Regions from separate parts of the Pseudazoarcus sp. NS20 genome, predicted to be linked through region 2. Evidence: riboswitches for the same ligand, from Rfam matches in the RefSeq annotation. Region 2 holds a riboswitch; the other holds the start of a gene.

Region 1 (15,783 bases), 380 kb from region 2:
TGAGTGCAAGCCGCGTGTCTTTGGCCAGACGTTGAGAGGCTTTGGTGAGCGCTTCCGTGCCGCAGCGCACGCGGCCGGCAGCAAGGGCCGCCTGTGCCTGGGTGCGCGAAGCCACGAGCCCTTGCTGCACCAGTAGTGCGTCCACACGCATCAAGCCGTCGTCGGTCGCAGCGGCCGGCACGCGGCGGGGTGCTACGGCCGGGCGCTGGTTGCGGTTGTGGAAGGAATTCATCGACATGGCGCGTCAGCTGACTTCGATGATCTCGACCGGGTTGTCGTACACGTCGTGGCGCTTGTCGTAGAGCGGGATGGTGGTGCCGTTCACGCGGTTGTGCGTGAGGTTGTCGATGCTCACGTCGGCGATCACGATCTGCTCCAGGTTGGCCGTGCCTTCGGCGGCAATGCCATCCCGCGCAAACGGAAAGTCGGACGGCGTGATGATGCTGGCCTGGCCGTAATGCACGCCCAGCCCCTGCACCGGCAGGTTGCCGACGGTGCTGGTCATGGCGACGTACACCTGGTTTTCGATGGCGCGTGCGTGGCAGCAGTAGCGCACACGCAGAAAGCCCTGGCGGTCGTCGGTGCACGACGGCACGAAGAGGATGTCGGCGCCGGCTTCACAAACCATGCGTGCAAGCTCGGGGAACTCGATGTCGTAGCAGATCAGGATGGCGATCTTGCCGTAGGGCGTGTTGAACAGGCGCAGTTGGTCACCTGCTGCGGTGTCCCACATCTCGCGCTCCCAGCGCGTGCGGTGGATCTTGTCCTGCTCGAAGATCTCGCCTTCGGGGCTGAACAGATAGGCCGTGTTGTAGAGCTGCCCGTCGCGCATCGTCGGGTGGCTGCCGCCGATGAGGTACACGCGGTGCTCCTGCGCCAGCTCGCGCATCAGGTCGAGGTAGCGCGGCGTGTAGTCGTGCATGTTGCGCACGGCTTCCGGCATGTCGCGCGTGTCCATGAACGACAGCAACTGCGTGGTGAAAATCTCCGGCAGCAGCACGAAATGCGGGCGGTAATCCCCCGCAGCCTGCATGACGAAACGGCACTGGTTCTCGAAACCCGACCAGTCGTGGATCTGGCGCAGCAGATACTGCACCGCGGCGATGCGTACGATCACAGGGCAATCTCCTCGGTTGTCCGGGTGGGGGCGCCCGGGTCGTAGTCAGGGTTGAGCCACACGATGAGCGATGCGTTCCCCAGCGACTCGCTGTCGTCGGGCAGGTAACCATGCACGATGCCACAGTAGCTGAAGCCCTCGTGCAGCTGGAAGCCCAGCACCGGGTCGCTCAGATCGCCCCAGATCACGCGCTTGGCGTATTCCTCGGCGGTCATGCGGTCGGCGAAGCGGTGGTAGCCCGGCATGCGCCCGCAGGCGATGATGCGCTTGAGGTTCATCTGCCGGCACAGGCTGCGGCGCCCCTCGTACAGAGCGTGGCCCACGCCGCTCCCGCGCAACTCGGGGTTCACGAACACCTCGGCGCCGTACAGCGTGCGGCCCATCGGGTTGTGGCTGCCGAAGTGGCCGCCGTCGGTGATGTCATCCCAGGTGTGGTGCTCGCCCCAGTCGTCCCACAGCACGATCAGCGAACTTGCGCAGCCGGCAAATTCGCCATCGACTTCGGCAATCAGCTGCCCTTGCGGAAAGACCTCAAGCTGATGACGCATCTGCTCGGCGGACCACGACGGAATGTCGGGGTACACGCGCTGCTGCAGCGCGATCAGCGGTTCGATGTCTTCCGGGCGGGTGTGTCGTACCGTGGCCAGACTCATGTTCATCCTCGTGAAACCGCGCCCGACGGTGGCCGGGCGCGGGGGCTCATCAGTAGCGGTAGTGCTCGGGCTTGTACGGGCCTTCCTTCGGCACGCCGATGTAGGCCGCTTGCTCGCTGGTGAGCTCGGTCAGTTGGGCGTTGAGCTTCTTCAGTTGCAGGCGCGCGACTTTCTCGTCGAGGTGCTTGGGCAGCGTGTACACGCCCACCGGATAACGCTCGGGGTGCAGGAACAGCTCGATCTGCGCAATCGTCTGGTTGGCGAAGGAAGAGCTCATCACGTAGCTCGGGTGGCCGGTGGCGCAGCCCAGGTTCACCAGGCGGCCCTTGGCCAGCAGGATGATGCGCTTGCCATCCGGGAAGATCACGTGATCCACCTGCGGCTTGATCTCTTCCCACTCGTACTGCTCCAGCGCGGCGACTTCGATCTCGTTGTCGAAGTGGCCGATGTTGCACACGATGGCCTGATCCTTCATGCGCTTCATGTGGTCATGCGTGATGACGTGGAAGTTGCCGGTGGTGGTCACGAAGATGTCGCCGTGTTCCGCGGCGTACTCCATGGTCACTACGCGGTAGCCTTCCATGGCGGCCTGCAGTGCGCAGATCGGGTCGATCTCGGTCACCCATACCTGTGCCGACAGGGCGCGCAGCGCTTGCGCCGAGCCCTTGCCGACGTCGCCGTAACCGCACACCACCGCGACCTTGCCGGCGATCATCACGTCGGTGGCGCGCTTGATGCCGTCGACCAGCGATTCACGGCAGCCGTAGAGGTTGTCGAACTTGCTCTTGGTCACCGAATCATTGACGTTGATGGCCGGGAAGCGCAGCTCGCCGCGCTGATGCATCTGGTACAGGCGATGCACGCCGGTGGTGGTTTCTTCCGTCACGCCCTGGATCTTGTCGAGGCGTGTGGAGTACCACTTCGGATCGGCCGACAGGCGGCCCTTGATCGAGGCGAACAGCTCGCGCTCTTCTTCCGAGCCGGGTTTGGAAAGCACCGAGGCGTCCTTCTCGGCGCGCGCGCCCAGGTGCAGCAGCAGCGTAGCGTCGCCGCCGTCGTCGAGGATCATGTTCGAGTAGCCACCGTCGGACCACTCGAAGATGCGGTGGGTGTAATCCCAGTAATCGGCCAGCGACTCACCCTTGACGGCGAACACCGGCACGCCGGTGGCGGCGATGGCCGCTGCGGCGTGATCCTGCGTCGAGAAGATGTTGCACGAGGCCCAGCGCACTTCGGCGCCCAGCGCGGTCAGGGTTTCGATCAGCACCGCCGTCTGTATGGTCATGTGCAGCGAGCCGGTGATGCGCGCGCCCTTGAGGGGTTGCGATGCCGCGAACTCTTCGCGGATGGCCATCAGGCCCGGCATTTCGGTTTCCGCGATGCGGATTTCCTTGCGTCCCCAGTCAGCCAGCGACAGGTCGGCGACGACGCAATCTTTCAGATCGGCCACAACAGTCATTTGAAGCTCCATGCTTGGAGCCAGGCGGGGAGGGGTGATGCGATGCGTGCTCACCCGTGCAGCCCCAACCCGGCGGGTTGGACAGGTGAGCGCGGTTGTGGCGATGCCGTATCAAGCGGCTTCCGAGCCTGGGGCCGGGCGGAAACCCGACGCCTTGCAGCGCTCCTCGGAACGTCGCGAAGTATACCGCAGAGCGGGGCGGTGGTCAGCCGCCGGCTGAGTCGCGCCCGGTGCGCCCCTGATGGCGCATCAAACTGACGATCAGCGCGATCACGGTGATCGGCATGACGTAGCCCAGCATCGCCGTCGAGAAGGCCGGCACGATGGGGTGGCTCTGCGCCGACAGCACCAGCCAGGCGGTGTAGGCCGCGTAGTAGCCGATGAACACGCCGCCTTCCCAGCGCGAGATTTCGCTGTTGGTGAGCATGATGGGCACGCACGCCAGAGCCACGGCCAGCATCACCCACAAGTCGAAGCTGCGTGCCGCTTCCGACACTGGAATGCCGCCGGCGTTGACCAGCCCCGTGGCGCCGATCACCGCGAAGATGTTGAATATGTTCGAGCCCACCACGTTGCCCACGGCAATATCGCGCTCGCCGCGCAGGGCAGCGACGATGGAGGTGGCCACTTCAGGCATCGACGTACCAACCGCCACCACCGTCAGGCCGATCACCAGATCACTGACGCCGAAGGCTTGGGCAAAAACAATGGCCGAATCGACCAGCCAGTTCGAGCCCACGACCAGACCCACCAGCCCGACCACGATCAGCCCGAGCTGCACGCTCCAGTGGCGATCCCAATTCGAGTCAGCCGGCATCTCGGCGGCGAATTCGTCGGCCAGTTCGCGCGATGCCTGACGCGACTGACGGATCAGGAACACCGTGTAGCCGACGACCAGCGCGAACAGCGCTCCGGCTTCAATCCGCGTGATGGTGCCGTCGAGCGCCATCACCACCATCAGCACCGAGGCGCCGATCATGATGGGGATTTCCTGCCGGATGATCTGCTGATTCACCAGCAAAGGCGTGATCAGCGCCGAGATGCCCAGAATCAGCAGAATGTTGGCGATGTTGCTGCCCACCACGTTGCCGATGGCCAGATCCGGGGTGCCGCCAAGCGAGGCGCCCACCGACACCGCCAGTTCAGGGGTACTGGTGCCGAATGCCACCACGGTCAGGCCCACCACCAGCGGCGATACGCCGAACGACAGCGCCAGTTTGGAGGCGCCGCGAACCATCAGTTCGGCACCGACCACCAGTGTGGCCAGGCCAAGAAGGAAAAACAGAGCGTGCGTGAGCATGATGGAACCGGAGGTGTGGATGGTGTGCGGGCCGCACGAGGCAATCGCCCGTACGGCCCGTTTCGGTGTTGCCGATTATAGCCAGCGAGGCGCTTTTTACAGACCCGCATCCGCACGCAGCGCGGCGGCTTTGGTGGTGGCCTCCCAGGTGAACTCCGGCTCGTCGCGTCCGAAGTGGCCGTAGGCAGCCGTCTTCGAGTAGATCGGGCGCAGCAGGTCGAGGTCCTGAATGATCGCCTTGGGTCGCAGATCGAAGTGGCGACTCACCAGCTCGGCAATTTTCTCGTCGCTGATGCGGCCGGTGCCGAAAGTGTTCACCAGCAGGCTCACCGGTTTGGCCACGCCGATGGCGTAGGCCACCTGGATCTCCGCGCGCGAAGCCAGGCCGGCAGCAACGATGTTCTTCGCCACCCAACGGCCGGCATACGCAGCCGAACGGTCGACCTTGGACGGATCCTTGCCCGAGAACGCGCCGCCGCCGTGGTGTGCCGCACCGCCGTAGGTGTCGACGATGATCTTGCGGCCGGTCAGGCCGGCGTCGCCGTGCGGGCCGCCGATGACGAAGCGGCCGGTGGGGTTGATCAGGTAGCGCACCTTGTCGTGCAGCAGCTCTTTGGGCAGCACCGGCTTGATGATTTCCTCGATGACCGCCTCGGTGATCTGTGCGTGCGTCACGTCTTCGGTGTGCTGCGTCGACAGCACCACCGTGTCGATGCCCACCGGCTTGCCGTTCACGTATTTCACCGTCAGCTGGCTCTTGGCGTCCGGGCGCAGCCACGGCAGGCGGCCGTCCTTGCGCAGCTCGGACTGGCGCTGGACGATGCGGTGTGCGTAGTAGATCGGCAGCGGCATCAGCGCTGGCGTTTCGTCGCAGGCGTAGCCGAACATCAAGCCCTGGTCACCCGCACCCTGGTCAAGGTCGAGGCCCTGGCCTTCATTCACGCCCTGCGCGATGTCGGCGGACTGCGTGTTGATGGCCGTGAGGATGGCGCACGATTTGTAGTCGAAGCCGGCTGCGGAGTCGTCGTAGCCGATGCGGCGGATCACGTCTTGCGCCACTTCACGGTAATTCACGTGGGCCGACGTGGTGATTTCGCCCGAGATGACCACCAGCCCGGTCGATACCAGGGTTTCGCACGCCACACGGCCGCGCGGGTCGCTTGCAAGAATGGCGTCGAGCACGCCATCGGAAATCTGGTCCGCTACTTTGTCGGGGTGGCCTTCGGATACCGATTCCGAGGTGAAAAGAAACTCAGTGCTCATTCAAAGACTCCCAAAAACAAAAATCCCCGGTTGCTCCGGCGAGGCCGGCTCCGGGGATTCGAGCGGCGACGCTTTAGCAGAATTTGGTGCCGCGCGCGTTGCGCTGCGGCGTTCGCCCTGCAAGTTGTCGTGTTAACTCGGCGATGCGCAATAATATCGCGGTTTCGGTTGCGGTCAAATCGGGATATCTTCGAGCCTGAAGTTGCCGCCAAACTATTCGAGCCCATGCCTCTCTCCCTGCCTGTTCCTGATTTCCCCTGCCGAATTGCAACCCCCGTGCCCGAGGCCGGCGCATGAAGGGAAAGCTGCTGATTGCCTTGCTGTGGCTGCTGCACTGGTTGCCGTTGCCGATTCTGGCCTTCGTCGGCAGGGCGTTCGGCTCTGTGCTGTATCACACCGTGCGTGGGCGGCGGCGCGTGGTGCAGGTAAACTTGGCGATGTGCTTTCCCGAGCTCAATGCGGCCGAGCGGCGGCGTTTGGCCAAAGACCATTTCAAGGCACTCGGGCGCAGCCTGCTGGAGCGCGGCCTGCTGTGGTGGGCCAAGCGAGAGCGCCTCGAGCGCATCGTGCGGGTGGAAAACGCAGAGGTGATCTCGCGCCTGCTGGCCGAGGGGCGGCCGGTGCTGCTGCTGGTGCCGCACTTCGTCGGGCTGGACGCCGGCGGCGCGGCGGTGGCCATGCAGTTCGATTCGGTGTCGATTTACGCCCGGCAGAGCGACCCCACGGTGGACCACTGGCTGCACCACGGGCGCAGCCGCTTCGGTGATCAGATACTGCTGGCGCGTGATGCCGGCCCGCGCGCAACCGTGCGTGCCATGAAGAGCGGCCGCCCGTTCTATTACCTGCCGGACATGAACTTCCGCACCAAGGATTTCGTGTTCGTGCCGTTCTTCGGCGTGCCCACGGCCACCATCACCGGCCTGTCACGCCTGTCCAAGCTGGCGGGCGCCGCTGTGGTGCCGTGCCCCACGCGCATGCTGCCCGGCGGCAAAGGGTATGTGGTCGAGATCGGCGAGGCGTGGGACAACTTCCCCACCGATGACCCGCTCGCCGACACCGCCCGCATGAACGCGTGGATCGAATCCACCGTACGCACCATGCCCGAGCAGTATTACTGGGTGCACCGCCGCTTCAAGACACGCCCGCCGGGTGAGAAAAAGCCGTACTGAAGAGGTCTCTCAGGTCACGTCAGAGCGTGCTTTTCGGCTGCCCGTAGTCCGCGAAGCGCTCAATCACATCGGCCATCTCCGCATCGCCCAGCAACACCGGAGCGCCCAATTGCAGCACGCGCCAGTACTGTTCGCACAGCGTTTCAAGCTCTATCGCGATGTCCAGCGCATGCGTCGGGTCGCGCCCGAAGGCCAGCATGCCGTGGTTGGCCAGCAGGCATGCGGTGCGCCCCTGCAGCGCCGTCTGCACGGCGTCGGAGAGTGCTTGCGTGCCGAAGGTGGCGTAAGCGGCGCAGCGCACGCTGCTGCCGCCAAAACGCGCAATCATGTAATGGAAGGGCGGGATTTCCAGCCGCTGACAGGCCAGTGCCGTGGCAAACGGCGAGTGCGCGTGCAGTACCGCACCGGCCTCGGGGCGGTGGGCATAGACGTCCAGATGCATGGGCCACTCCGACGACGGCGCCCGCGCGCCGTGCGCTGCGCCCTGCTCATCGACGAAAACCATGTCTTCGGGCGTGCATTGCTCGGCCTTGAGCCCGGTCGGGGTGATCAGCATGCCGCCCGGGCAACGCACGCTGGCGTTGCCCGAGGTGCCGACGTTCAGCCCGGCCGCGGTCATGCCGCGCGCGGCCTCAAGCAGGTGGGCGCGCAGTGCATCCGGCGGCGCGGTGTTCTCAAGCATGAGCGCCTCCGGGGCGGTTGGCGGCAAGTTCGCTCGGGCGCCATACGCCGGTTTCGGTGATGAGCGCGTCGATCAGGCGAGCCGGGGTCACGTCGAAAGCCAGATTGGCGGCGGCAACCTCAAGCGGGGCCAGGCGCACCTGCACAGCCTTTCCCTCTGCATCCACGCCCGAAATGCAGCGCACCTCCTCCACGCTGCGCTCTTCGATGGGAATCGCGGCCCCGTCCCCAGCGGCGAATTCCACGGTGGAGTACGGCGCAGCGATCCAGAACGGCACCCGGTTGTCGCGCGCGGCCAAGGCCTTGAGATAGGTGCCCACTTTGTTGGCCGCGTCGCCGTTGGCCGCCACGCGGTCGGCGCCGGTGATCACCACGTCCACCTCGCCGCGCGCCAGCAAGATACCCGCCGCGTTGTCGACCACCAGCGTGTGCGGCACGCCGGCCTGGCGAAGCTCCCACTCTGTGAGCAGGCCTTGGTTGCGTGGCCGGGTCTCGCTGACCCATACATGCATGTCCACGCCTTGGGCATGGGCTTCGAAAACCGGTGCCAGTGCCGTGCCCGCGCCACAGGTGGCCAGCCAGCCGGCGTTGCAGTGGGTCATCACGCGCACCGGGCCGCTGCGCTGCGCCGCAATGCGCGCGAGCAGCGCAGCGCCGTGTCGGCCAATCGCCGCGCAGGTGTCATGGTCGTGCTGCTGAATGGCCTCGGCCGCTTGCCATGCCGCCGCCAGCCGCTGTGCCGGGGCTATTGGCTGCAGATGCGCGCGCATGCGCTCGATGGCCCAGTGCAGGTTCACTGCCGTGGGCCGGGCGGCGCCCAGAACCCCGCAGGCGTATTCGAGGTGCGCATCGTCGGTGCGCTGGCGCAGGGCAAGGGCGATGCCGTAGGCCGCCGTAACACCGATCAGCGGTGCACCGCGCACCTGCATGTGGGCGATGGCGTGCGCGGCTTCTTCGAGTGTCTCGATGCGCACGCGCGAAACGGCGTGAGGCAAGCGCGTCTGATCGAGGGCGATCACGGCGTCGCCGTCGCGCTCCAGGGTGGGTATGGGCTGGCTGAATGGCATGGGCGAGATTCTAACGCCGCGCCACGCGCGCATCGCATGCGGGCCGGGTGTCGTCAGCGCCGCGCAAAACACGCTGCAGGCTGCGTGCTAAACTCGATTCCGCCTTCATTTCGGGTAATTCAGTCGTGCGCCTGTTGCTGATTCTGATTCTTGTGCTGGTGATTGGCTGGTGGGCCAGTCGTGCTCTCGAGCGCCGCTCCCGGCGGCCGAAGCCGGCCCGCAAAAAGGCCGCCCCCGAACGCATGCTGGCCTGCGATCACTGTGGCGTGCATATCCCCGAGGGAGAGGGTGTGCGCAGCGAGGCAGGCTTTTTCTGCTGCGACGAGCACCGGCGGCTCGGCAACAGCCGGCAATGACCGCTCCCGCGTCTGCGGCCAATAACGACGCGCTGCGCGCCGCGCCGCGCCGCATCTTCAACGTCTTCCGTCTGATTGTTGCCGGCTTGCTGGTGGTGGCCGGCAATCAGCTTGGCCTGGGCGGCGAACACCCCGACATCTTCGTGCTGACGGCCTCGGCGTATGCCGTCTTCGCCTTTTTGTCCGGCTTTCCGCTGGCTGCCCGCTTGCTGGGCGTCGGCGCCTTGCTGCGACTCCAGTTCGTGGTGGATATCGCCGCACTCACTGTCGTGCTCGGTGTCAGCGGTGGTCAGGTCAGCGGCGTGGCGGTGCTGATGATGGTGTATCTGGCGGCCGTCGGCGTGCTGGTCGAAGGGCGTTTGCCCATGTTCTATGCCGCGCTCGCCACCCTAGCGGTATTGGGTGAAAACGGCTGGCGCTATCTGACCACTGCCAACGCCTTCGACTGGGTGCGCATCGGCGTGGTGTGCATGGCCTTCTTTGCCATCGCCGTCACCGCACGCTGGCTTGCGCTGCGCGCACGTACGCAGGAAACCTTGGCCGAAGAACGCGGTGAGGCACTCGACCGTCAGCAAGCCATCAACGAGCGCATCATCGAAGACATGCCCGACGGCGTGCTGGTGTTCGATGGCGATGGGCGCGTGCGGCAGCTCAACCCCACCGCCGCCGCGCTGCTTGGTGACGACGCGCGGCCCGGAGGCTACATGCCCGAGTTGGCGATGCTGGTTTCGGCCTGCCGCATGGGAGGTGGGGCCGACAGCTTTCAAGTGCGTCTGGAGCGCTCCGGCAAGTACGTGCGCTGTCGTGCCGTGCGCGCCAACCTTGCCGAGGGGGCGGCCGGTGACGTGGTGGTGTACCTCACCGACCTCGACGAGGTGCAAAAGCAGATCCAGCAGCAAAAGCTCGCCGCGCTGGGCCGGCTCACCGCCAGCATGGCGCACGAGATCCGCAACCCGCTCACCGCGGTGACGCAGGCCGCCGACCTCATTGGCGAAGAAAAGCGCGCCGAAGTGCAGGCGCGCCTGGTGCGCATCATCCGCGACAACTCCCGCCGTATCGATCGCATGGTGCGCGACGTGCTGGCGCTGGGGCGGCGTGATGAGGTCGTGCGCGAGGCGCTGGTATTGGCGCCGGCGCTCGCCGGCATCGTCGAAGAGCTGGCGCTGGCGGGCGGGGCCGAGCACGCGATCTACGCACTGGAGGTGCCGGCCGGCGTCACGCTGTACATCGACCGCGCGCATTTCCATCAGATCGTCGTCAACCTGCTGACCAACGCCCGGCGTTACTGCTCGGCCGCGCCGGGGGCCATTCGGGTGCAGGCCGTGGCCCAGCCGTCGGGGCAGGTGGCGTTGCATGTGCGCGACGATGGGCCTGGCGTCGAGCCCTCGCGTCACAGCGGCGTCTTCGAGCCGTTTTACACTACCGACCCGAAAGGCACCGGCTTGGGGCTGTACATCGCCCGTGAGCTGGCCGAAGCCAACGGCGCGAGTCTGGAAATCGCCCCTGACGGCCCCGGTGCCCATTTTGTGCTGAGTGGAAGGAGTCACCCATGAGCACCGCTGCGTGCCGTGCCGATGTTCTCGTCGTCGATGACGAGGACGACATTCGCGAGCTGATCGAGCTGTCGTTGCTGCGCATGGGCCTGAGTTGCGACACCGCCGCCAATGTCGGCGAAGCCATGCAGCGCCTCGAGGCTGGCCGCTACCGCCTGTGCCTAACCGACATGCGTTTGCCCGACGGTGACGGGCTCGACGTCGTCGCGCGCATCCAGCAGCATCACGCCGGCCTGCCGGTGGCCGTCATCTCGGCATTCGGCAGCGTCGATACTGCCATCCGCGCGCTCAAGCTCGGCGCCTTCGATTTCGTCACCAAGCCGGTCGAGCTGCAAGACCTGCGTGCGCTGGTGCAGCACGCCTTGCGCCTCGACGAAGCGCCGGCCCCCCTCGACAACGAGCGCCGCCTGATCGGCCGTTCGCCCGCCATCGAGCATCTGCGTGGCCAGGTGGAGCGTCTTGCGCGCAGTCAGGCGCCGGTGTTCATCCGCGGCGAATCCGGCACCGGCAAGGAGGTCATCGCGCGCATGATCCACGGCCAGGGGCCGCGTGCCAAAGGGCCGTTTGTGCCCGTCAACTGCGGCGCGATTCCTCCTGAACTGATGGAGAGCGAATTTTTCGGGCATGTGCGTGGCAGCTTCAGCGGCGCCACGTCCGACAAGCCGGGCCTGTTCCGCGCTGCGCAGGGCGGCACGCTGTTTCTAGATGAAGTGGCCGAGCTGCCGCTGGCCATGCAGGTCAAGCTGCTGCGTGCCATTCAAGAGCGCGCCGTGCGCCCGGTGGGCGCGCATGCCGAAGAGGCGGTGGATGTACGCATCCTCTCCGCCTCGCACCGCGACCTTGCCGCGCTGGTGGCCGAAGGCCGCTTCCGGCAAGACCTTTTTTACCGCATCGATGTCATCGCGCTGCACGTGCCGCCGCTGCGCGAACGCCCGGAAGACATCGAAGCACTCACATCCCACATCCTGCAGCGCCTTGCCGCGCGTGATGGCGGCCCGGTACGTGCTCTGGCCCCCGAGGCGCTGACCTTCCTCAAAAGTTACGCCTTCCCCGGTAACGTGCGCGAACTCGAAAACCTGCTCGAACGCGCCTGCGCCCTGTGTGACGGCGAGCACATCCTGCCCGAGGACCTCACTCCGGACGCTCCGCCCAGCTTTCTTCCGACAGCAGATCCCTCCGCCCCGTGCGACGACCCGCTCGAGCGCGAGCGCATCCTCCGCACCCTCGACGAAACACGGTGGAACCGCAGCGAGGCTGCACGCCGCCTGGGCATGACCTTGCGCCAACTGCGCTACCGCCTGCAGAAGTGGGGGCTGGAGTAAGGCCGGATATTCAAGGGGCAAAGTGCGTGGAGCAACGCGGAATGTCACCGCTGCAGGCCCCAGCCGCCGCAGGCCGTAATTCGCCTTCGGCCCCACACGACATGCGGTCGGGCTAGGCCTGCAGCGGTGACGGTGAAGTAGGTCGTGTTGAGCGCAGCGAAATGCGACGCCAGCGTCATCGCAGGCACGCTCCTCACGTCTCGCGGCAAGCCCGTTCGTGCACTGCCGTGGCGGGGTCGTTGCGCAGTGAGCGACCCGCACGAGGGAGGCGCCTGAAACGCCATGTCGTCTCCGGCGAGTCTCCGCAGCCGGCAAGCGCTGCCAGATTGCCGCGTCGCTACGCTCCTCGCAATGACAGTAATGACGGCACGTCCTCACGTCCCTCCGCGGCTCCCTTGCCTGTCATTGCAAGCGAAGCGCGGCAATCTGCGGCCTTTACAATCTGAGCTGGCTGTGAAGTGCCCCAGCGGCCGCGGCCCTCGCAACGGCAGGCGAGGGGTAAGACCTGTGACGGTGCTGTTTCCGGTCAGGCGATTCAGGTCTGGCGTTTGAGCGCCAGCCTACAGCCGCAAATCCGATTCGCCTCGCGCGAGGATGTACTTCAGGTCATACAGCACGTGCTCCGGCTTGCCCAGCGCACGAATCTGCTTCGCCCCCAGCGCGCGAAAGGCGTCGTGCGCCACGGCCAGCACAATCCCGTCGTAGCTGCCCGCGGCAGGCTCGGTCACCAGTTCCAATCCATACTCGCGTCGCGCATCGTCCGGTGCAGCGAGTGGGTCGTGCACATCGGCACAAATGCCGTAGTCCGCCAGCTCACGCACGATGTCCACCACTCGCGTGTTACGCAGGTCGGGGCAGTTCTCTTTGAAGGTGAGGCCCATCACCAGCACGCGAGCCCCATCCACCTCGATGCGGCGGCGGATCATCGCCTTGACCAGTTGCGAAGCCACATAGGCCCCCATGCCGTCGTTCAGGCGCCGCCCGGCCAGGATGATCTCCGGGTGATAGCCAATCGCTTGCGCCTTATGGGTGAGGTAGTACGGGTCGACGCCAATGCAGTGACCACCCACCAACCCAGGCCGGAAAGGCAGAAAATTCCACTTGGTGCCCGCCGCTTCAAGCACCGCCTGGGTGTCGATGCCCATGCGGTTGAAGATGATGGCCAGCTCGTTGATCAGCGCAATGTTCAAGTCGCGCTGTGTATTCTCGATGACCTTTGCCGCCTCAGCCACGCGAATGCTCTCGGCCTTGTAGGTGCCCGCGGTGATGATGCGCGCGTACAGCGCGTCCACCCGCTCCGCAGCAGCGTCCGACGAGCCGGACGTCACTTTGCGAATGCCCGATATGCGGTGCGCCCGATCACCGGGGTTCACCCGCTCGGGGCTGTAACCCACATCGAAGTCGGCATTCATGTGCAAGCCCGAGCGCGCCTCCAGAATGGGCACGCAGGCCTCCTCGGTGGCGCCGGGATACACCGTCGATTCAAATACCACCAAATCGCCACGCTTCAATACACCGCCCACCGTCTCGCATGCCGCAAGCAGCGGGCCCAGGTCCGGCCGCTTGTGCGCGTCGATGGGGGTGGGGACGGTAACGATGAAGGTGGTGCACGCAGCCAGGGCCGCCGCGTCGTGCGAGAACTGCAGGCGGTCAGCGGCGTGCAAATCTACATCCGAAACTTCGCACGTGTCGTCCCGGCCGCCTTGCAGCCGCTCAATGCGCTGCCGTGAAATGTCGAAGCCAACCACATTGGCGTGGCGCGCAAACTCCACGGCCAGCGGCAGCCCGACGTAGCCGAGGCCAATGACGGCAATGCAAGGGGGAGTTGGTGTGGGCATGCAGAGTAACGTCAGAGGCGGTGGGTTGGGCGAGCACGCAGTATAGAGGCACTTTCAACGTACATGACGCTGGCAATGTGGTGCGCATAGGTGCTGTGAAATGTACTGATGTGACAATTTACGGCTGTAAAATTGTCAGTAGTTGACATGCCGCTGTAAGCGGCCTGTTGCATGCGGAAGACATTTCCCGGAAATATTTGGCAATGACTTGTGTTTGCGTGACTTGCGACGGATGATGCTCTCGCACTGCAGGCGGGCTTTCAATGGCATAAGTATTGCTTGAGAACGTTCAGCCGGGTCATCCGCGACTGATTCACAAGGAGTGTTCTCATGAAGAAGGCTGTTCAAAAAGGTTTTACCCTGATCGAACTGATGATCGTCGTTGCGATCATCGGCATCCTCGCTGCCGTTGCGCTGCCGGCATATCAGGACTACACAATCCGTGCCCAGGTTTCGGAAGGTATGTCCCTGGCCTCTGGTGCGCGCACTGCGATGGCCGAGTACTACAATGATCGTGGCCAATTCGCGAGCGACAATGCTTCTTATGGCCTCGAGGCTCCGGCAGCAATCACCGGCTCCTATGTGTCTGGCGTCGATGCTGGAACTGAGCCCGGTGTCATCAGCGTTGCTTTCAATACTACCCGTGCAAACGCCAATATTCGCTCTGCCACGCTGGAGTTTTCGGCTATCACCTCGGCTGGTTCGATGGCTTGGACCTGCAAGGCCGGCGACCCGTCGACGATGCCGAATAAGTATTTGCCGAGCAGCTGCCGTACGAACTGATTCAAGTTGTTGGCTTGTTGCAAAACACCCCGCATTGCGGGGTGTTTTTTATTGAGATGCAGCATGCGAGAGGGGCTCGCCTCTGGTGGCTGATGGTGCCTGTGCTACGTTGCTGTAAGCTTCTTTGCCCTCTTTATTCGTCTACGGAGAGCGGGAGCCGCCGCACATCATCTGCAGTTTGATTGCGTTTGTCGGTTATCTTGCGCGCTGACATGGCTGCTCCTCGTTTCCTGTATCTTCTCGGCCTGCTGGCCGTCTTGACGATCCTGTTGTACTGGCGAGGGTTGTCAGGCGGCTATGTGTTCGATGATTTCCCCAACATCGTTCACAACGATGGGCTGCAAATCCAGCATTTTGCTTTTGGTGAATTGCTCCAGGCTGCCTTTGCTAGCGGCTCCGGCCCGCTCTCTCGTCCGTTGAGCATGCTCAGCTTTGCCGTTGAGCGGTATCTTTTTGGCCTTGACCCCTTTTTCATGAAATTGACGAATGTGTTGATTCACATCGTCAACGTAGCGTTGCTGTTCGCCTTGCTGCGGGTGGTGCTGATGCTTTTCCAGCAGCGGCGCCCGACAGTTGCGCAGTGGATTGTGCCGCCGCAAACGCTGGCGCTGCTGGTGGTTGCGGCTTGGGCTTTTGCGCCCGTCAACCTCACCTCCGTGTTGTACGTGGTGCAGCGCATGGAGAGCTTTGCCACTTTATTCATGCTGGCGGGCTTGTTGGGGTATGTGCATGGCCGGCGGCACATTGAGGCTGGGCGTGAGGCTCGCGGGTGGGGCTGGCTGCTCGGTGGCCTGCTTGGTGGGCTGTTGTGCGGTGGGCTGGCCAAAGAGACGGCGGTCATGCTGCCCGTGCACGCCTTGCTCATCGAGTGGCTGGTGTTTGGTTTCGGGGCGCAGCGTGCGACGCGCCATCAATTACTCGGTTTATACGCGCTGATACTGGCTCTGCCCGCTGTAGTGGGGGCAGTGCTTTATATGCCCGGAATTTTGTCAGGCGCGGCATATGCCAGCCGGCCGTTCGGGCTTGAAGAGCGGTTGTGGACGCAGGCGCACGCGCTGTGGCACTACCTAGGGTGGATTGTGCTGCCAATGCCTGGCGGGCTGTCGTTCTATCACGATGCGTTTCCCGTAGCCAAAGGTTTGCTCTCACCATGGACTACCTTGCCGGCCGTGCTCGGGCTGGTTGGGCTGGTGACCGGTGCCGTATGGCTGCGCCATCGTGC
Region 2 (15,783 bases):
GTAGTTGAGTGCGCCGACCTGGTGCGTGCCGTCGGCCACCATGCGCATGGTCACGTCGTGGCTGCCCGAATACGCCACGGTGCGGAACACCTTCTCGGGCGTGGTGCCGGATTGATCCTGGAAGTAGCTGCGCGGCATCAGGTGGCCCGATGTGCTGCTCTTGCTGCCGAATGTGAAGCTCCAGCCCTTGCCAGAGGCGGCCTTGGCCAGTTCGCCGAGGTTCGACACCTTGTTCAGGCCGGTAGAGGGGTTGGCGATGAAATAGCTGACGAAGCCCTTGTCGATGTCGCGGCAGCCCAGAATGGTGATGCCGTCACGCATCTGCATGCGCGCCTGCGCCGTGGTGACCGCGCCCAGCCAGGCGATGTGCGCGCGGCCAGTGGCCAGTGCGGTCACGCTGGCGGCGTAGTTTTCGACGTGCATGTACTCGACGGGAATGCCCACCGCTTCGCCCAGGTACTTTGCCAGCGCGCCGAAGTTCTCGCGCATGCGGTCGGCGTCGCCGTCGTCGGGAATGGCGGTGATGATCAGTTTGGCCGGGGCCTTCTGCGCGAAGGCGGGCGCGGCGCCGAATACGCTGAGGGTGGCCAGCGCGATGGCGGACAGCATGAAACCTCTGCGCGAGGCAGATCGAATGGACATTTGAAGCTCCCGAATTCAAGACCGGCCACGCGGCCGGTCAGCCGCCCCGGTGCGGGATGCGCCGGGGCTTACAGTCCGCCGAAGCGGTGGGTTTGGCAGTCACGCCGCCAACGGGCGGCCGATACGCAGATCGGCCGGAGTTTCCCGCAGTGAAGACGCGATTCTTCCCGTTCGTGGCGGCGGGGGCAAGCCGGCTGGCTTATCATTCTGTGATTGAAACGCCGTGCGCGCTTGCCTGTCCACGGCGCTACCTGTCTGGAGTGCACCATGTCCCAACCCCCGCTGTCCGACCTGCGCAAGAGCTACGAGCTGGGTCAGCTCGAAGACCATGAAGTGCGTGACGACCCCTTCGTCCACTTCGAAGAGTGGTTCGCCGAGGCCATGGAAAAAGGCTTGCCCGAGCCCAACGCCATGACGGTGGCCACCGTCGGGCCCGACGGCCGCCCGTCGTCGCGCATCGTGCTGATCAAGGGCTTCGACCGCCGCGGCGTGGTCTGGTACACCAACTACAACAGCCGCAAGGGCCGTGAGCTCGAAGCCAACCCGTTTGCCGCACTGCAGTTTCACTGGGTTGAACTGGAGCGCGTCGTGCGCATCGAAGGCAGAGTGGAGAAAGTGTCGGCAGAAGAGTCCGATGCCTACTTCGAGAGCCGCCCGCTTACGCATCGCATCGGCGCCTGGGCCTCGAACCAGAGCGAGGCGATTGCCGACCGCGGCGTCATCGTGGCGCGTGCGGCCGAGTACGGATTGAAGTTCGGCCTCAAGCCGCCGCGCCCGCCGCATTGGGGTGGCTACCGGCTGGTGCCGGACTACTGGGAATTCTGGCAGGGTCGCTCGTCCCGTCTGCATGACCGCTTCGCGTGGTCGCTGGGCGAAGACGGCAACTGGTCACGCGCCAGATTGTCGCCGTAAGGGCCCGGCGGGGTGCACCTGCCGGCCGCTTCGGAATTGCGAGGTACATCATGAAAACAAGACTGTTTCCCTGGCTCATCCTGTTGCTGGCGGCCGTCGTACTGGGTGGCTGCGCGAGCTTTCAGACCCGCTTTGACTACGAAAACGATCTGCTCACCAAGCGCGGTCAGCCCACGCGCATCTGGAAGAACGACGACGGCACCCGTACGCTCGAATACGCGACCCAGCCGCGCGGCGAAACCTGCTGGATGTACACCGTGGATGCCAACGGCCGCATCGTCGAGCAGTACGACGCGCTCGAATCGCGCAACCATGGCCGCGTGAAAGTGGGCATGACGGTGGAAGAGGTGCAGCGCACGCTCGGCACCGAGCGCAGCATCCAGCGCTTCGAACGCATGAAGGAAGAGGTTTGGGACTGGAACGTGCCTAACCCCTATCCGGGCATCATGGCCACGTACTTCAACGTGCATTTCATCGACGGCAAGGTCGACCGCACCAGCTACACCTACGAGTATTACAACGACCCCGGCGATTTCGGCTGGTTCGGCCCCGGATTTCACTACGGCCTGGGCTACGGATACGGCTACCGGCCGTATCCGTTCAGTTATTACGGCTACGGCTCACCGCGGTTCGGTTGGCGCGGACATTATGGTTGGTGAGCGGCTGCGGCATGGCGGGTAAGCGCTTGTTTTGCATGAAGGCGCAGCACCCGGTAAACTGCGCGGCTTGCTGAGGAGCGCTGCGACCCGCCGCTGACGAAACCACGTCGCCGGGCCAGGCTCGGCAACCGAACAACGGCGCTCGCAAATCCCCTGCCGGATTTGTCGCGCCGTTTGCTTTTGCAGCGCGCCTTCCGGCCTATCACCCGCCGCAGGTAAGAAGACGCATGCAACCCGACCGTACCGAAGAACTCCGCGCCTTGATGGCTGAACGCATTCTCGTGCTCGATGGCGGCACGGGCACGATGATTCAGCAATACAAGCTCACCGAGCGGCAGTACCGCGGCGAGGGCGTCACCGACCGCTTCATGGCGCACCCGCGCGACCTCAAGGGCAACAACGACCTGCTGGTCATCACGCGCCCCGAAGTCATCACCGAAATCCACCGCGGCTACCTCGATGCCGGCGCTGACATCATCGAGACCAACACCTTCAACGGCACGCGCGTGTCGCAGGCCGAATACGGTCTGGAAGACCTCGCCTGGGAAATCAACTTCGAAGGCACGCGTCTGGCGCGCGAAATCGCCGACGAATACACCGCCAAAGACCCCGCCAAGCCGCGCTTCGTGGCCGCCGTGCTGGGCCCCACCTCGCGCACGCTGTCGATCTCCCCGGACGTGAACGACCCCGGCTTCCGCAACATCAGTTTCGAAGCGCTGCTCGACGATTACTACGATTCGGCCAAGGCGCTGGTCGAGGGCGGGGCCGACATCATCCTCATCGAGACGGTGTTCGACACCCTCAATGCCAAGGTCGCCATCTTCGCGGTGGAAAAGCTTTTCGCCGACCTCGGGCAGCGCCTGCCGGTGATGATCTCCGGCACCATCACGGATGCCTCCGGCCGCACGCTGTCGGGCCAGACCGCCGAAGCGTTCTGGAACTCGCTGTCGCACGCGCGGCCGATTTCCATGGGCCTCAACTGCGCGCTGGGCGCCAAAGAGCTGCGTCAGTATGTCGAAGAGCTTTCCAACATCTGCGACACCTACGTGTCGGCCCATCCCAACGCCGGCCTGCCCAATCCGCTGGCGCCCACCGGCTACGACGAAACGCCCGAAGAGCTGGCCGAAGCCATCGGCGAATGGGCGCGTGCCGGCCTGTTGAACATCGTCGGCGGGTGCTGTGGCACCACGCCCGCGCACATCCAGGCGGTGGCGGATGCCGTGGCAGGTGTTACGCCGCGCCGCGTGCCGGAAATCGAGAAGAAGCTGCGCCTGTCAGGCCTGGAGCCGTTCAACGTCGGGCCGGACACCCTGTACGTCAACGTGGGTGAGCGCACCAACGTCACCGGCTCGCGTGCCTTCGCGCGCATGATTCTGGAAGGCCGTTTCGACGATGCGCTGGCCGTGGCCCGCCAGCAGGTGGAGAACGGTGCGCAGGTCATCGACATCAACATGGACGAGGCCATGCTGGACTCCATGGCGGCCATGGAGCGTTTCCTCAAGCTCATCGCCACTGAGCCCGACATCTCGCGCGTGCCGATCATGATCGATTCGTCCAAGTGGGACGTGATCGAGGCCGGCCTGAAATGCATCCAGGGCAAGGGCATCGTCAACTCCATCTCGATGAAAGAGGGCGTGGACGAGTTCCTGCGCCAGGCGCGCCTGTGCCGTCAGTACGGCGCGGCCGCCATCGTCATGGCCTTCGACGAGAAAGGCCAGGCCGACACGTTCGCGCGCAAGACCGAAATCTGCGAGCGCGCTTACAAGCTGCTGGTCGCGCCTGTTGAAGAGGGTGGGGCGGGCTTCCCGCCCGAAGACATCATCTTCGACGCCAACATCTTCGCCATTGCCACCGGCATCGAAGAGCACGACAACTACGCCGTGGATTTCATCCAGGCCGTGGAGTGGATTCACACCAACCTGCCGTACGCCAAGACCAGCGGCGGCGTGTCCAACGTGTCGTTCAGCTTCCGCGGCAACGAGCCCGTGCGCGAGGCCATCCACACCGTGTTTCTGTATCACGCCGTCCGGGCCGGCATGACCATGGGCATCGTCAACGCCGGCATGCTCGGCGTGTATGACGACCTCGACCCCGCGCTGCGCGAAGTGGTCGAAGACGTGGTGCTCAACCGCCGCCCCGGCGCGGGTGATGATCTGGTGGAAATGGCCCAGTCCGTGAAGGGCAAGGCCAAGGAATCCGGCCCCGATCTGGCGTGGCGCGAATGGCCGGTGGAGCAGCGTCTCAGCCACGCGCTGGTCAAAGGCATTACCGAATTCGTCGTGGGCGACACCGAAGAAGTGCGCGCCCGCCTGGAAGCCGAAGGCAAGCCGCCGCTGGCGGTCATCGAAGGCCCGCTGATGGACGGCATGGGCGTGGTCGGTGACCTCTTCGGCGCGGGCAAGATGTTCCTGCCGCAGGTGGTGAAATCCGCTCGCGTCATGAAGACGGCTGTGGCCCACCTCATCCCCTACATCGAGGCCGAAAAGCTGCGCACCGGCTCCACCAGCAAGGGCCGCATCATCATGGCCACGGTGAAGGGCGACGTGCACGACATCGGCAAGAACATTGTCGGCGTGGTGCTGGGCTGCAACGGCTATGAGGTCATCGACCTCGGCGTGATGGTGCCGTGCGAAAAGATTCTGTCCGCAGCCAAAGAGCACGGCGCCCAGGCCATCGGCCTGTCCGGCCTCATCACCCCGTCGCTGGAAGAAATGAGCCACGTCGCGGCCGAGATGAAGCGCCAAGGCTTCGACCTGCCGCTGCTCATCGGCGGCGCCACCACCAGCCGCGCCCACACCGCCATCAAGATCGCTCCGCACTACGACAACGCCGTGGTGTATGTGCCGGATGCATCACGCGCCGTCGGCGTCGTCACCACCTTGTTGTCGCAAGGGCAGAGCGCCGCCTACAAGGCCGAGCTTGCCGCTGACTACGAGAAAATCCGCGAGCAGCACGCCAACAAAAAAGGCCTCGCGCTCGTCAAGCTCGAAGCCGCCCGCGCCAACCGCTACCGCTGGAACAGCGTCGAGGGCTACGTGCCGCCCAAGCCCGCGCAACTTGGCATCCAGTCCATCGACGTGCCGCTCGAAGCGCTGGTCGATTACATCGACTGGGCGCCGTTCTTCCAGACCTGGGATCTCGCCGGCAGCTACCCCAAGATTCTCGACGACGAGATCGTCGGCGAAACCGCACGCAACGTGCTCAAAGACGGCCAAGCCATGCTCGACCAGATCGTGCAGGGCAAATGGCTGCAGGCCCGCGCCGTATTCGGCCTCTTCCCCGCCAACACCGTGGGCTTTGATGACATCGAAATCTACGAGACCGAAGCGCGCGACAAACCGCTGATGACCTGGCACGGCCTGCGCCAGCAGCACGAGCGCCCGGAAGGCAAACCGCACTGGTGCCTGTCCGACTTCATCGCCGATAAAGATTCCGGCGTGCCTGATTACATCGGCGCCTTCGCCTGCACCGGCGGCATCGGTATCGAACCGCATCTGGAAAAGTTTGAAGCCGAGCACGACGACTACCACGCCATCATGCTCAAGGCCATCGCCGACCGCCTCGCCGAAGCCTGCGCCGAATGGCTGCACGAGCGCGTGCGCAAAGAGCATTGGGCCTACGTCCCCGACGAAGCTCTGCCCAACGAAGACCTCATCAAGGAAGCCTACCGCGGCATCCGCCCCGCGCCCGGCTACCCCGCCTGCCCGGACCACACCGTCAAAGGCGACCTCTTCAAACTGCTCGACGCTCCCCACAACGCCGGCATGACGCTGACTGAGAGCTTTGCCATGCTGCCCACCGCAGCCGTGTCGGGCTTCTACTTCGCCCACCCGGAAAGCCACTACTTCGCCGTGCCGAAGATCGCCGGGGATCAACTGGATGACTGGGCGGCGCGCACGGGCATGACCGGGCAGGAAGCGCAGCGGTGGTTGGCGCCGTTGTTGTAATCCTCTGCACCCAAAGCGCGTAACGCGCCTCGTCGTCATTGCGAGGCCGAAGGCCGCGGCAATCTCAAATTGGTGAGGTTGCCGCGGCTTTTTTGTTAGATTCATGACGATTGCTTGTTGTGGCGTGTGGGTCGACATGCCAATATCCAGCCGGAACATGCGGCGCCATACGCGTTGCTTATTGAACCCTACGCGGACTGAAGCCCATGGTGACGAATAAACGAACGTGCCCAATGGACATAAGCTTGCTCGGTTCTTATGCTGTAGTGCTTTCAGCGGATGCGTTCGCGAAGCTGGTCGAGCAAGCGGGGTGGGTGAGTCGCTGCGTTGTCGAACGGCGTGGTGGCTTTGGCCGCTGTGTATGTATTGTTCATAATAAAAGCATAGCGGGGAAGTCGGTAATACAATGACAAATGAGCATGACGAGTCGCTGGTTTTATTTGTCAGCTGTCCCGCATACGCAGCAGCGCTGCTGTCTAGAACACGTTAGGTGCCAAGATGAAGTTACTCGAGGACCTGATTGACCTACTCGGTGACGACAACGCGAGTCTGAAATCTGCACTAATCAAGGCGCAGATACTTGCACATCGTCTTGGAGACGAACAACTCGGCCGCTGGGTTGAGCATGAGCTTCGGGGCTATCCGAATGGCGCGGAAGTGCCGCCCTACCGCGTCCTTCATCTGACACTCGTTGGCCACGTAACCAATGGCTACTATCACTACAACAACCAGACGCTTCCTACCCACCATCTTGACCCAGATATTCGTGAAAAGCTGACAACGAATCGGGTAACGGATAGCGTATCCGCAATCGAAGATTGGGCTCAGAAAGACAATATCGCGGTCACAATCCCGTCTGAGGCTATGGGGCTGCTATCCAAGCCTCTCTCCGACACATACTACGTTCAACAGGCATGGGGAAGATTCGGGATCGGCGCCGGCCAGGGCATCTTAACGGAGGTTCGTTCGCGCCTCCTAGAGTTCTGCCTAAAGATATCTGACAAGATCCCGGCAGACACCCCGGAGAAAGATGTGCGCAACAAAGCAGAAAGCGTTGGGGCGAATGACATTTTCAGAAATGCGGTTTTCGGCGACAACGCAACGATCGTAGTTGGCAGCGGGTCAATCCGCGACATCACGAATTCAGTCAACAGAGGCGATGTCCAATCGTTGCTGCGGGAGCTCCGCAACGTTGGCGTGCAGCAAGCAGACTTATCGGATTTGGAGAGCGCAATAGAGAGTGACTCCTCCTCTGCGGAGCTGACTAAGCGCCAGTGGGGACCAAAGGTGAGCGGTTGGGTTGGGTCAATGATGGGTAAGGCCGGAACGACCGCATGGGAAGTAACGAAAGCCGCCGCGGGCAATATTCTTGCCGCAGCAATCTGCGCGTTCTACGGCTTTAGCACCTAACAATTCATTCAAGCCGACGCCACTTCGTGGCGCGGCTTAATTCAGGCGTTATGCCCCTTAACCATCGCACTGACCCCCACTTCCGTGGCTGAACTTAACCCAAGAACTTACTTCTTCCGACCGAGCCGCTCAGAGGATGCAGAACCAGTTCTCAATCCGGTTCTCGTCGCAGTTAATGCATCTCTCGGTATCGAGACGACATTGGTTCTTGATACGAATGTCCTGATTTCGATGGAGCGAGTCGTGAAGGGTGGAAATAAGAATTCGCTACTCAAGCAGTATGGCCTGCACAATCTCGTTGACCTCCTTGGCCGCTGCCCCCCCAAGAGTATTTGTTTATCGCCAGGAAGGGCCTTTGACGAAATGCCTCCCGCGCTTGCCGAAAAATCCCGCTGGAACTTCGAGGCATTCTGCGCTAAGCACTTGCCGTCCTTTACTGATACCCCCAATTGCATTCATACGACTTTTGTTGGGAAAGATAGCGACTACGGCTATCTTGATCTCGATCCGGTCGCTCAAGCATTTCTAGCAATCCCGTTCGCCGCCCTTCTTTACTTGAACGTTATCGACAAGAGTTTTTCCGGGAAACCAATCCAAAAGTTCAAAGAGTTTCTCCGTCGACTTAGTGACGACCTCGATATGTTGAGCGTCAAGGAAATTGAAATCGCCAAATACTGTTTCGCTGAACCGCCTTCCGCCGCTATAGAGACAATTCGGCTGAGAAGGCTGCTTCGCGCAAACTTCCTTAAGACGAAAGATAACAAGGCCGTTCATACCTACGATGAGGCGATGGCAGTGGCATTTAATGGCGCCTGCGATCTAACGCTCATCAACTTTGCCAATGTGGCGCAAACCAAAGGGCTCGACGGAGTACCCCAAGATTGCTGGATTGCCACTCGTGACAAAAAGCTTTTCGAGTTTTCGAAGGTCACCCACTATCTTAATGTCGATGGAGAGGCTGGAAAGTTCGCTGTAGCCGCCATATTGCCTGAGCATGGAAACGACAAATATTGGCAAGAGGCAGCCGATGCACAGCAGTCACTTGCGCTAAGTCGGATGCCCCATCATCTTGCGAGAGAAATCGACGTTCTCTCTTATCCGGCAATTGCAAGAGCTGCAATTGATGAGACGGCCCGTGTTTTCCGCGAGGCATAACCCGGCAGTCGAGCGGATCTGCGCGAAAAGCGGCGCTGGCCGCTCACTTCTACGTTAGGGATCAATGGGGTCAGAGTCACTGATTTCTTACTCACAACAACAAGGTCTAGCCCGCGTAGGGCGCAATAACCGCAGGGCATTGCGCCGGATGAAGTGTTGGCGCGAACGGTGATGCTGCCCATGCGGCGCAATGCGCGTTGCTTATTGCGCCCTACGGGGTGGGTGGTGCTCAGGCGTCAATCCAGCTTTTCCAACGTGTCGGCTTCTCTGCTGCCGGCCCAATCTGCGGGATACACACCCCTCTTCACCAGCCTGTGAAACGTAGAGTACGGCCAGTCAGCGACCTGTTCGACGTGACCGTGCTTGACCGGGTTGAAATGCAGGTAATCCATGTGTGCTTGATAGTCTGCTGCGTCGCGAATCAGGTGTTCCCAGAAACGTCGTTGCCAAATGCCGCGTTCGCCGCGCGCGGTGCGCACGGCTGAGCGGCGCTCGACGATTGGCAGTCGCTTTGAGAAGCCGGCTTTGATGAGCCGCCAGCGGGTTGCAAAGTCGGTGTCGCCCGGTGGGAGTTCGATGATGCAGTGCATGTGCTCCGGCAGCACGACCCAGCCATGGATGATGAACGGGTGGCGTTGGCGCACCGCGCGGACTTCTTCACGCAGAATGTCGATGTGGCGGGTGAGCACGTTGTTGTTGTGCCGTTGAAGGGCATTGACGGTGAAGAACCATGTGCCGCCGGGGTGCCAGGCGCGTCGGTAGTCGGGCATGAGAGCCTTCGAGAATGACGTTTGGTTTTTTGGGAGATTGTACATACGGCGCAATGCGCGTTGCTTATTGCGCCCTACGTGAAGTATGTCGTGCTGGCTTTGCGCGGAGGTTGAGGGTGGTTGCTGCTTGGCTTGGGGTTCATACTTGGCTTCTTTCGGGGTCGGGTTGAATCCCGAGCCTTTCTTTTTTGATAACGCTCCCTTCAAAACGCATGAACTCATCTAGTCACGGCCGTTACACCCACGGCCACGAAGTCAGCACCCTGGCCTCGCATGGCGCGCGCACGGCGGCGAACTCTGCGGCGTATTTGCTGAAGCATCTGTCGGCGGGCATGAGCGTGCTGGATGTGGGCTGTGGGCCGGGCACGATCACGCTTGATCTGGCGCGCATCGTTGCGCCGGGAAAGGTCGTGGGTATCGAGAACGTCGAGGCACCGTTGCAGGTGGCGCGGGCCGAGGCCGCGGCGCGCGGTGATGCCGCCACGGAATTTCAGTTGGCGGATGTGATGGCGCTGCCGTTCGAGGATGCGTCGTTCGACGTGGTGCATGCGCACCAGGTGTTGCAGCATCTGACCGACCCGGTGGCGGCGCTCAGGGAAATGGCGCGGGTGTGCAAGCCGGGTGGGTGGGTTGCTGCGCGTGATGCCGATTACGCGGGCATGAGCTGGTACCCGGAGTTGCCGGGGCTGGAGTTATGGCGGCGCACTCATCGTGCGGTTGCCCGCGCCAACGGGGCCGAGCCGGATGCGGGGCGCCGCTTGCGCGCCTGGGCGCAGGCGGCGGGCATGGAGTCTGCGCGCATCACGGCATCCGTCTGGAGCTATGCAGACGCTGAAGCATGCAGTTGGTGGGGCAACGGACAGGCGAATCGGTGTGCGGGTGAGGTGTTCGCCCGGCAAGCCAAAGAGCAGGGGCTGGGCGATGCCGACATTGCCGCGATCATCAGCGCATGGCGGCAATGGGGCGCTGAGCCGGATGCCTGCTTCATCATGTGCCACGGCGAATTGCTTGCGCAGATCGCCCCCTGAGTCTCCGTCCGTCGGCCGTTATTTCAGTAAGGTGTCTTGTGCAAAACGACGAAATCAAAACCCTCTTCGACCAGCAAGCGGCTGTTTATGACCAGCGGTGGGAGCGCACCGCGCCCATTCGAGAAGGGCTGCATTTCTTGCTGGAGTCGGTGTTTGCCGTATTGCCGGCCGATGCGCGGGTGCTGTGCGTTGGAGCGGGCACCGGGGCGGAAATGCTGCATCTCGCCCGCCGCTTTCCGGATTGGACGTTTACGGCCGTGGAGCCGTCTGGCGCAATGCTGGCGGTGTGCCGGGCCAAGGCCGAAGCGGCGGGGATTGCGCATCGCTGCGCGTTTCACGAAGGCTTTCTGGATTCGCTGACGGACACTCGGCCATTCGATGCGGCCACCTGCTTTCTGGTGTCGCAGTTCATTCTGGATCGTGATGCACGCATCGACTTCTTCGGGCAGATCGCCGCGCGCTTGAAGCCGGGCGGCGTGCTGGCCAGTTCCGATCTGTCGGCGGATATCCATTCAGCGGAGTACGACGATCAGTTGGCGGTGTGGTGTCGAATGATGTCTGGCGCGGGAATCGCACCTGAGGCCGTTGAGCAGATGCGCACCGCTTATCAAAAGGATGTGGCCGTACTTCCGCCGGCCGAGACCACGGCGCTGATTGCGGCGGGCGGTTTTGATGCGCCGGTGCCCTTCTATCGGGCGGGGTTGATACAGGCGTGGTTTGCCCGGGTGACAGGCGGGGCGGCGTGAACATTGCCGCGCTTTGCCGTGCGTAATGCATGACAAGCCTTTTCGCCTTTGTCATGATCCGCGTGCTTCGCTCCCCGCCGAATGAAACGACCGCCAGGATGTCCCCATGAACCGCACCGTCAGCACCCCTTTCCCGATGCGACGCCTTAGCCTGCATGTCGCTCAAGCCCTTTTCGTGCTGAGTTGTGGCGCAGCCGTGGCCGCTCCGAACTGCACGACGTCCGGCAATGTGTCGTCAATCCATTGCACCGCCAACGATATTCAGATGCTTGGGGGGAGCGGAGCATCTTCGCTGACGGTGACGGATACCACGGCAGATTCGGTTTCGGTGCTGAGCTCCCCTTCCGCCGACGGCCCATTCGCGCAAAGCCTGATCATCAACGGCAGCACGGTGCTGAACCGCAGCGATTACCCGGCGGTGTTCATGTACTCTTCTCAGCCCGGCTGGGACGCCCATCTGCAGATCGGCTCAGGGGTGAGCCTCACCTCTGCCGGGCCTTTCGGCGCGGTCTGGTTGCGGTCGGAGAGCAACGACACGAGCACCAGCAATAGCATTGTGGTGGACAGCGCAGCCAGCATATTCAGCCTCGGCGCCAGTGCCGACGGCATCACCGCCACTTCCAACAATGGCCCTGTTTCAGTCACCAACCGAGGCTCGGTGACTGTCAGCTCTGGCCGAGGCCTGTATGCCGACGGCGGCACGAGCAGCCTGACACCGGTGGCTGTGAGCATCACCAACTTGGGGGCGGTGGATGCGTACCAGGCCGGCGCGCGGGCCATCAACTATCACGGTACCGCCGTGATCGACAACCAAGGCAACGTTCGTTCGACCACTCGCCAGGGCCTGGTTGCCTGGTCCGCCAATGGTGGCGCCCAGATCACCAACAGCGGCACCGTGGTGGCCGACCACTTTGATGCCGTGGTTGCCAGCGGCAGCAGCGGCGACGTTACGGTCACCAACAGCGGCAGCATCACGGCAACCCGCGATCCCGACCTCGCCCAGGCCAGCCCGGATTTCCACGGCATCAGTGCTTTCACCACAGGTGGCGGCAACGTGACGACCACCAACACTTCAAACGGCGTCATCAGTGCTGGCTGGGATGCCGGCATGGCCGCAGCCAGCGTCCAAGGTGAGATCAGCATTCTCAATGCCGGGCGCATCGATGCGCTCACAGGGTTGTTGGCCGAGTCCAGCAGCGGGGTCGTGGACATCATCAACAGCGGCACCCTGAACACCAGCAGTGTGGGCATCCGCGTCAACTCTGCCGGCGCCGGCAGCGTCATCAACAGCGGCACCATTGCCAGCTCAGGCACTTCATTCCTGGTGGCGAGCGGGACTGCCGTAGATGTTGAAAACCGCTCAGGTGGCTTGGCGATCGGCAACCTGCAATTGGGCAACCTGGCGAACTTCAGCAACGCCGGCCAGCTCGTCCTGAAACAGGGCGCGAGCTTGAGCAACCACGCCGGCACGGGCTCGGTGGTGGCCAGCAGCGTGGGGGGCAATTTCGAGCAAAGCGCCAGCGGCTCGATGGACATCGCCGTGGCCAGCGCCGCCAGTTACAGCACGCTTGCGGTGGGCGGCACGGCCGGCCTGGCCGGTACTTTGAACGTGGACCTCAAATCCACCTACGCCGGCGGCGAACTCACGGATGTGATCACTGCCGTTGGCGGCGTCACCGACAACGGTCTGCGCGTGACGGACAACTCGTTGCGTTACGCCTTCTCTACGCTGTTCCACGCCAACGGGGTGGATCTGGTGGTGCGGGATACGGGCATGAGCACGATTCGCGCCGCCATGTCTTCGCACTATTCCGGTGCCGCGGGCGCTGCTGCGGTGTGGGACGATCTGCTGACCAACGGCACTCAGTCTGCGGAGCTCAATCAGGCGCTGCAGGCGATCATCAGCAGCGAAAGTGCGGGCGAGGTGGTCAGCAGTGTGCAGCAGACCCTGCCAATGCTCAGCAGTAACTCCATGGGCCTCGCAAACGCCACCTTGAGCAGCGTGAATTCGGTGGTGCAATCGCGCGTGGATAGCACCCGTGGGCTCTCGTCGGGCGACGCCTTTCTGGGGGATCGCCACGTCTGGTTGAAGCCTTTCACCACGCATTCGCGTCAGGATAACCGTGGCGGGTCGGTGGGCTACAGCGCCGACACGCATGGTTTCGTCGCGGGGGTCGATGCCGCGGTGTCGTCGCAGACCGATCTGGGTGTGGCGCTGGCGTATGCCAGCACCGATGTTTCGAGCAACTCCGCCGGGCCGCGTCAGCGTGCTGACATCGACACCTATCAGCTCATCGCTTATGGCCGCCATGCCTTGAGCGCCGACACCGATCTGCTGTTTCAGGCTGATGCGGGTCGAATGCGCAGCGACGGCTCGCGCCACATCGCGCTGGCTGGAGTGGATGCCAAGTCCTCTTATGACAGCAAGACCGCTCATGTTGGTGTGGGCGTCGACCGGCGTTTCGAGCTGAGCGAGCGCACCACGTTCAAGCCCTCGATCCGTCTTGATTACACGTGGGTGAAGGATGAGTCCTACCGCGAGAAGGGTGCCGGGGGGCTTAACCTCCATGTCAAATCGCGTAGTACGGATGCATTGGTGCTGGGCATCGACGGCTTGTTCAGCCATGAACTGAGCGAACAACTGGCGGTAACCGCCAATGTGGGTGCCGGCTACGATTTCTACAACCGCGATGCCGCGATTACCGCCGCGTATGCCGGAGCACCCCAAGCGGCGTTCGTGACCGAGGGCAGCAAACCTTCGGCGTGGTCGCAGCGTGCCGGGGCGGGCCTGACCTATACCGCGGCCAATGGCACCCAGATCACTGGCCGCTACGACGCCATGAACCGCCGTGGTTTCCTGAGCCAGACGGCTTCGGTGCAAGCACGCTGGGCGTTCTGATCAATCGGGCATGAGGCCATTTGCCAGGCTGACTGTCGGGGCGCTGTGCGCGTTGTTGGCCGCTTGCGCCTCGATTCCCACGCCTTTGGAGCGGGCGCATGGGGCGGATACCCTGGCGGCGCAGCAGGGGTGGCAGGCACATACCCTGGAGGGCGGGCGCTTTCAGCTGCGCGCTTACCTTCCTTCTGCCACAACGGCAGACACGCTGAGCATTTACCTCGAAGGGGACGGTCTGGCGTGGCTGTCGCGGAGCCGCCCCTCCAGCGATCCGACCCCGTTGCATGCGTTGGGGCTGCAACTGGCGCTGGCCCAGCCGGAAGGCTCAGCGGCTTATGTGGCTCGCCCGTGCCAGTTCGTTGCGGATCAAGCAGCGTGCTCGCGCCGTTATTGGACAGATGCGCGCTTCGCACCGGAAGTGGTGGCCAGCCTGAACGACGCCGTCAGTCAGCTCAAAGCGCGTTTTCGTGCCAAGCAGCTGGTTTTGGTCGGGTATTCGGGAGGCGGGGCAATTGCCTTGCTGTTGGCTGCGCGGCGTGATGATGTGCAGCGCGTGATCACGGTGGCCGGCAATCTGGATCCGCACGCCTGGGCCACGCATCACCGCCTGACGGCGCTGAGCGCATCGCTTACCCCAGCTGATCAGCGTCAGGCTCTAGCGAACGTGCCGCAGCAGCATCTGGTGGGTGAGCGAGACACCATCGTGCCACCTGAGTTGGCGCAACGCTTCGTGGAAGGGTATGCCCCCGGCAGCCCGTTCAGCCTGCGTGTGTTGCCGCGCCATGACCACGCGTGCTGCTGGGCCGATGAGTGGCCCACGCTGTGGCTTTCAATGAAAGCTGAGGCGGAAAACCGCCTGCGCAGGCCGTAGCCGGACGTGCTCGCGTGGGTGGCGCGAGCCGCAGCCTGAGAAGGCTGGTTTCCGTAAGGGAACAAGGCATCATGTGCGCGTTTCCCCACAGTGAAGTGAATCATGCACATCGACCGCCTTGACCACCTCGTCCTCACCGTGAAAAGCATCGAGCGCACGTGTGCCTTCTATGCGCGCGCCTTCGGCATGGAGGTGGTGACCTTCGGCGAGGGGCGCAAGGCGCTGGCTTTTGGCGCGCAGAAGTTCAACCTGCACGAACTGGGCAAGGAGTTCGAGCCCAAGGCTGCGGTGCCCATGCCGGGCTCTATCGACCTGTGCCTGATCACGCGCACACCCATCCAAGAGGTCATGCGCCATCTGGCTGAGGCCGGGGTGGTGGTGACGGACGGCCCGATTCGCCGCACCGGCGCCACGGGGCCGATTCTCTCGGTGTATGTACGAGACCCCGACGAAAACCTCATCGAGATCTCCAACTACCTGGATTGAGCGACGACCATGCAACGACCTCTGTTCGTGACGATGGCTGTGGTGTTGCTCACCGCCTGTGCCGGGCCGCGCTTCGATGCGGGTGGCCGCGAGGTGGTGTTGCCGCTGCAGCGGGCGTGGTTCGAGGGGCAGGTGGTGGAGTACGTGACCACCGACGTGTCCGACCGTGTCATGGCCCGGGCGCAGGGCGTCAACTACGTGCCCCGGTTGGCCGAGGCGGCGGCGTTGCGCGGCCCGCATGCGCTGACATCGCGGATCTAC

What was found. A riboswitch is a leader RNA that binds a small molecule or an ion and turns the genes downstream of it on or off. The one in region 2 is predicted to bind S-adenosylhomocysteine.
Region 1: linked by a shared signal. The riboswitch ahead of ahcY (adenosylhomocysteinase) and the one ahead of metH (methionine synthase) in region 2 are both predicted to bind S-adenosylhomocysteine.

What each region holds. Positions count from the first base shown of each region.
Region 1 covers NZ_BAAKIY010000001.1:1,195,132-1,210,914, forward strand. The annotation lists gene AC6H0W_RS05410 (S4 domain-containing protein) at 1-238, opposite strand, end outside; gene AC6H0W_RS05415 (carbon-nitrogen hydrolase family protein) at 245-1,117, opposite strand; gene AC6H0W_RS05420 (GNAT family N-acetyltransferase) at 1,114-1,770, opposite strand; gene ahcY (adenosylhomocysteinase) at 1,820-3,229, opposite strand; S-adenosyl-L-homocysteine riboswitch at 3,310-3,403, opposite strand; gene AC6H0W_RS05430 (calcium/sodium antiporter) at 3,435-4,529, opposite strand; gene metK (methionine adenosyltransferase) at 4,626-5,792, opposite strand; gene AC6H0W_RS05440 (lysophospholipid acyltransferase family protein) at 6,086-6,961, shown strand; gene AC6H0W_RS05445 (class II aldolase/adducin family protein) at 6,981-7,643, opposite strand; gene mtnA (S-methyl-5-thioribose-1-phosphate isomerase) at 7,636-8,709, opposite strand; gene AC6H0W_RS05455 (PP0621 family protein) at 8,835-9,065, shown strand; gene AC6H0W_RS05460 (sensor histidine kinase) at 9,062-10,618, shown strand; gene AC6H0W_RS05465 (sigma-54-dependent transcriptional regulator) at 10,615-11,940, shown strand; gene tviB (Vi polysaccharide biosynthesis UDP-N-acetylglucosamine C-6 dehydrogenase TviB) at 12,501-13,778, opposite strand; gene AC6H0W_RS05475 (pilin) at 14,109-14,561, shown strand; gene AC6H0W_RS05480 (tetratricopeptide repeat protein) at 14,774-15,783, shown strand, end outside.
Region 2 covers NZ_BAAKIY010000001.1:810,683-826,465, forward strand. The annotation lists gene phnD (phosphate/phosphite/phosphonate ABC transporter substrate-binding protein) at 1-642, opposite strand, end outside; gene pdxH (pyridoxamine 5'-phosphate oxidase) at 910-1,554, shown strand; gene AC6H0W_RS03825 (hypothetical protein) at 1,605-2,213, shown strand; S-adenosyl-L-homocysteine riboswitch at 2,280-2,364, shown strand; gene metH (methionine synthase) at 2,441-6,160, shown strand; gene AC6H0W_RS03835 (AbiTii domain-containing protein) at 6,659-7,570, shown strand; gene AC6H0W_RS03840 (hypothetical protein) at 7,655-8,725, shown strand; gene AC6H0W_RS03845 (REP-associated tyrosine transposase) at 8,962-9,717, opposite strand; gene AC6H0W_RS03850 (methyltransferase domain-containing protein) at 9,708-10,523, shown strand; gene AC6H0W_RS03855 (class I SAM-dependent methyltransferase) at 10,562-11,269, shown strand; gene AC6H0W_RS03860 (autotransporter family protein) at 11,376-14,168, shown strand; gene AC6H0W_RS03865 (alpha/beta hydrolase) at 14,179-15,036, shown strand; gene AC6H0W_RS03870 (VOC family protein) at 15,139-15,522, shown strand; gene AC6H0W_RS03875 (DUF7482 domain-containing protein) at 15,532-15,783, shown strand, end outside.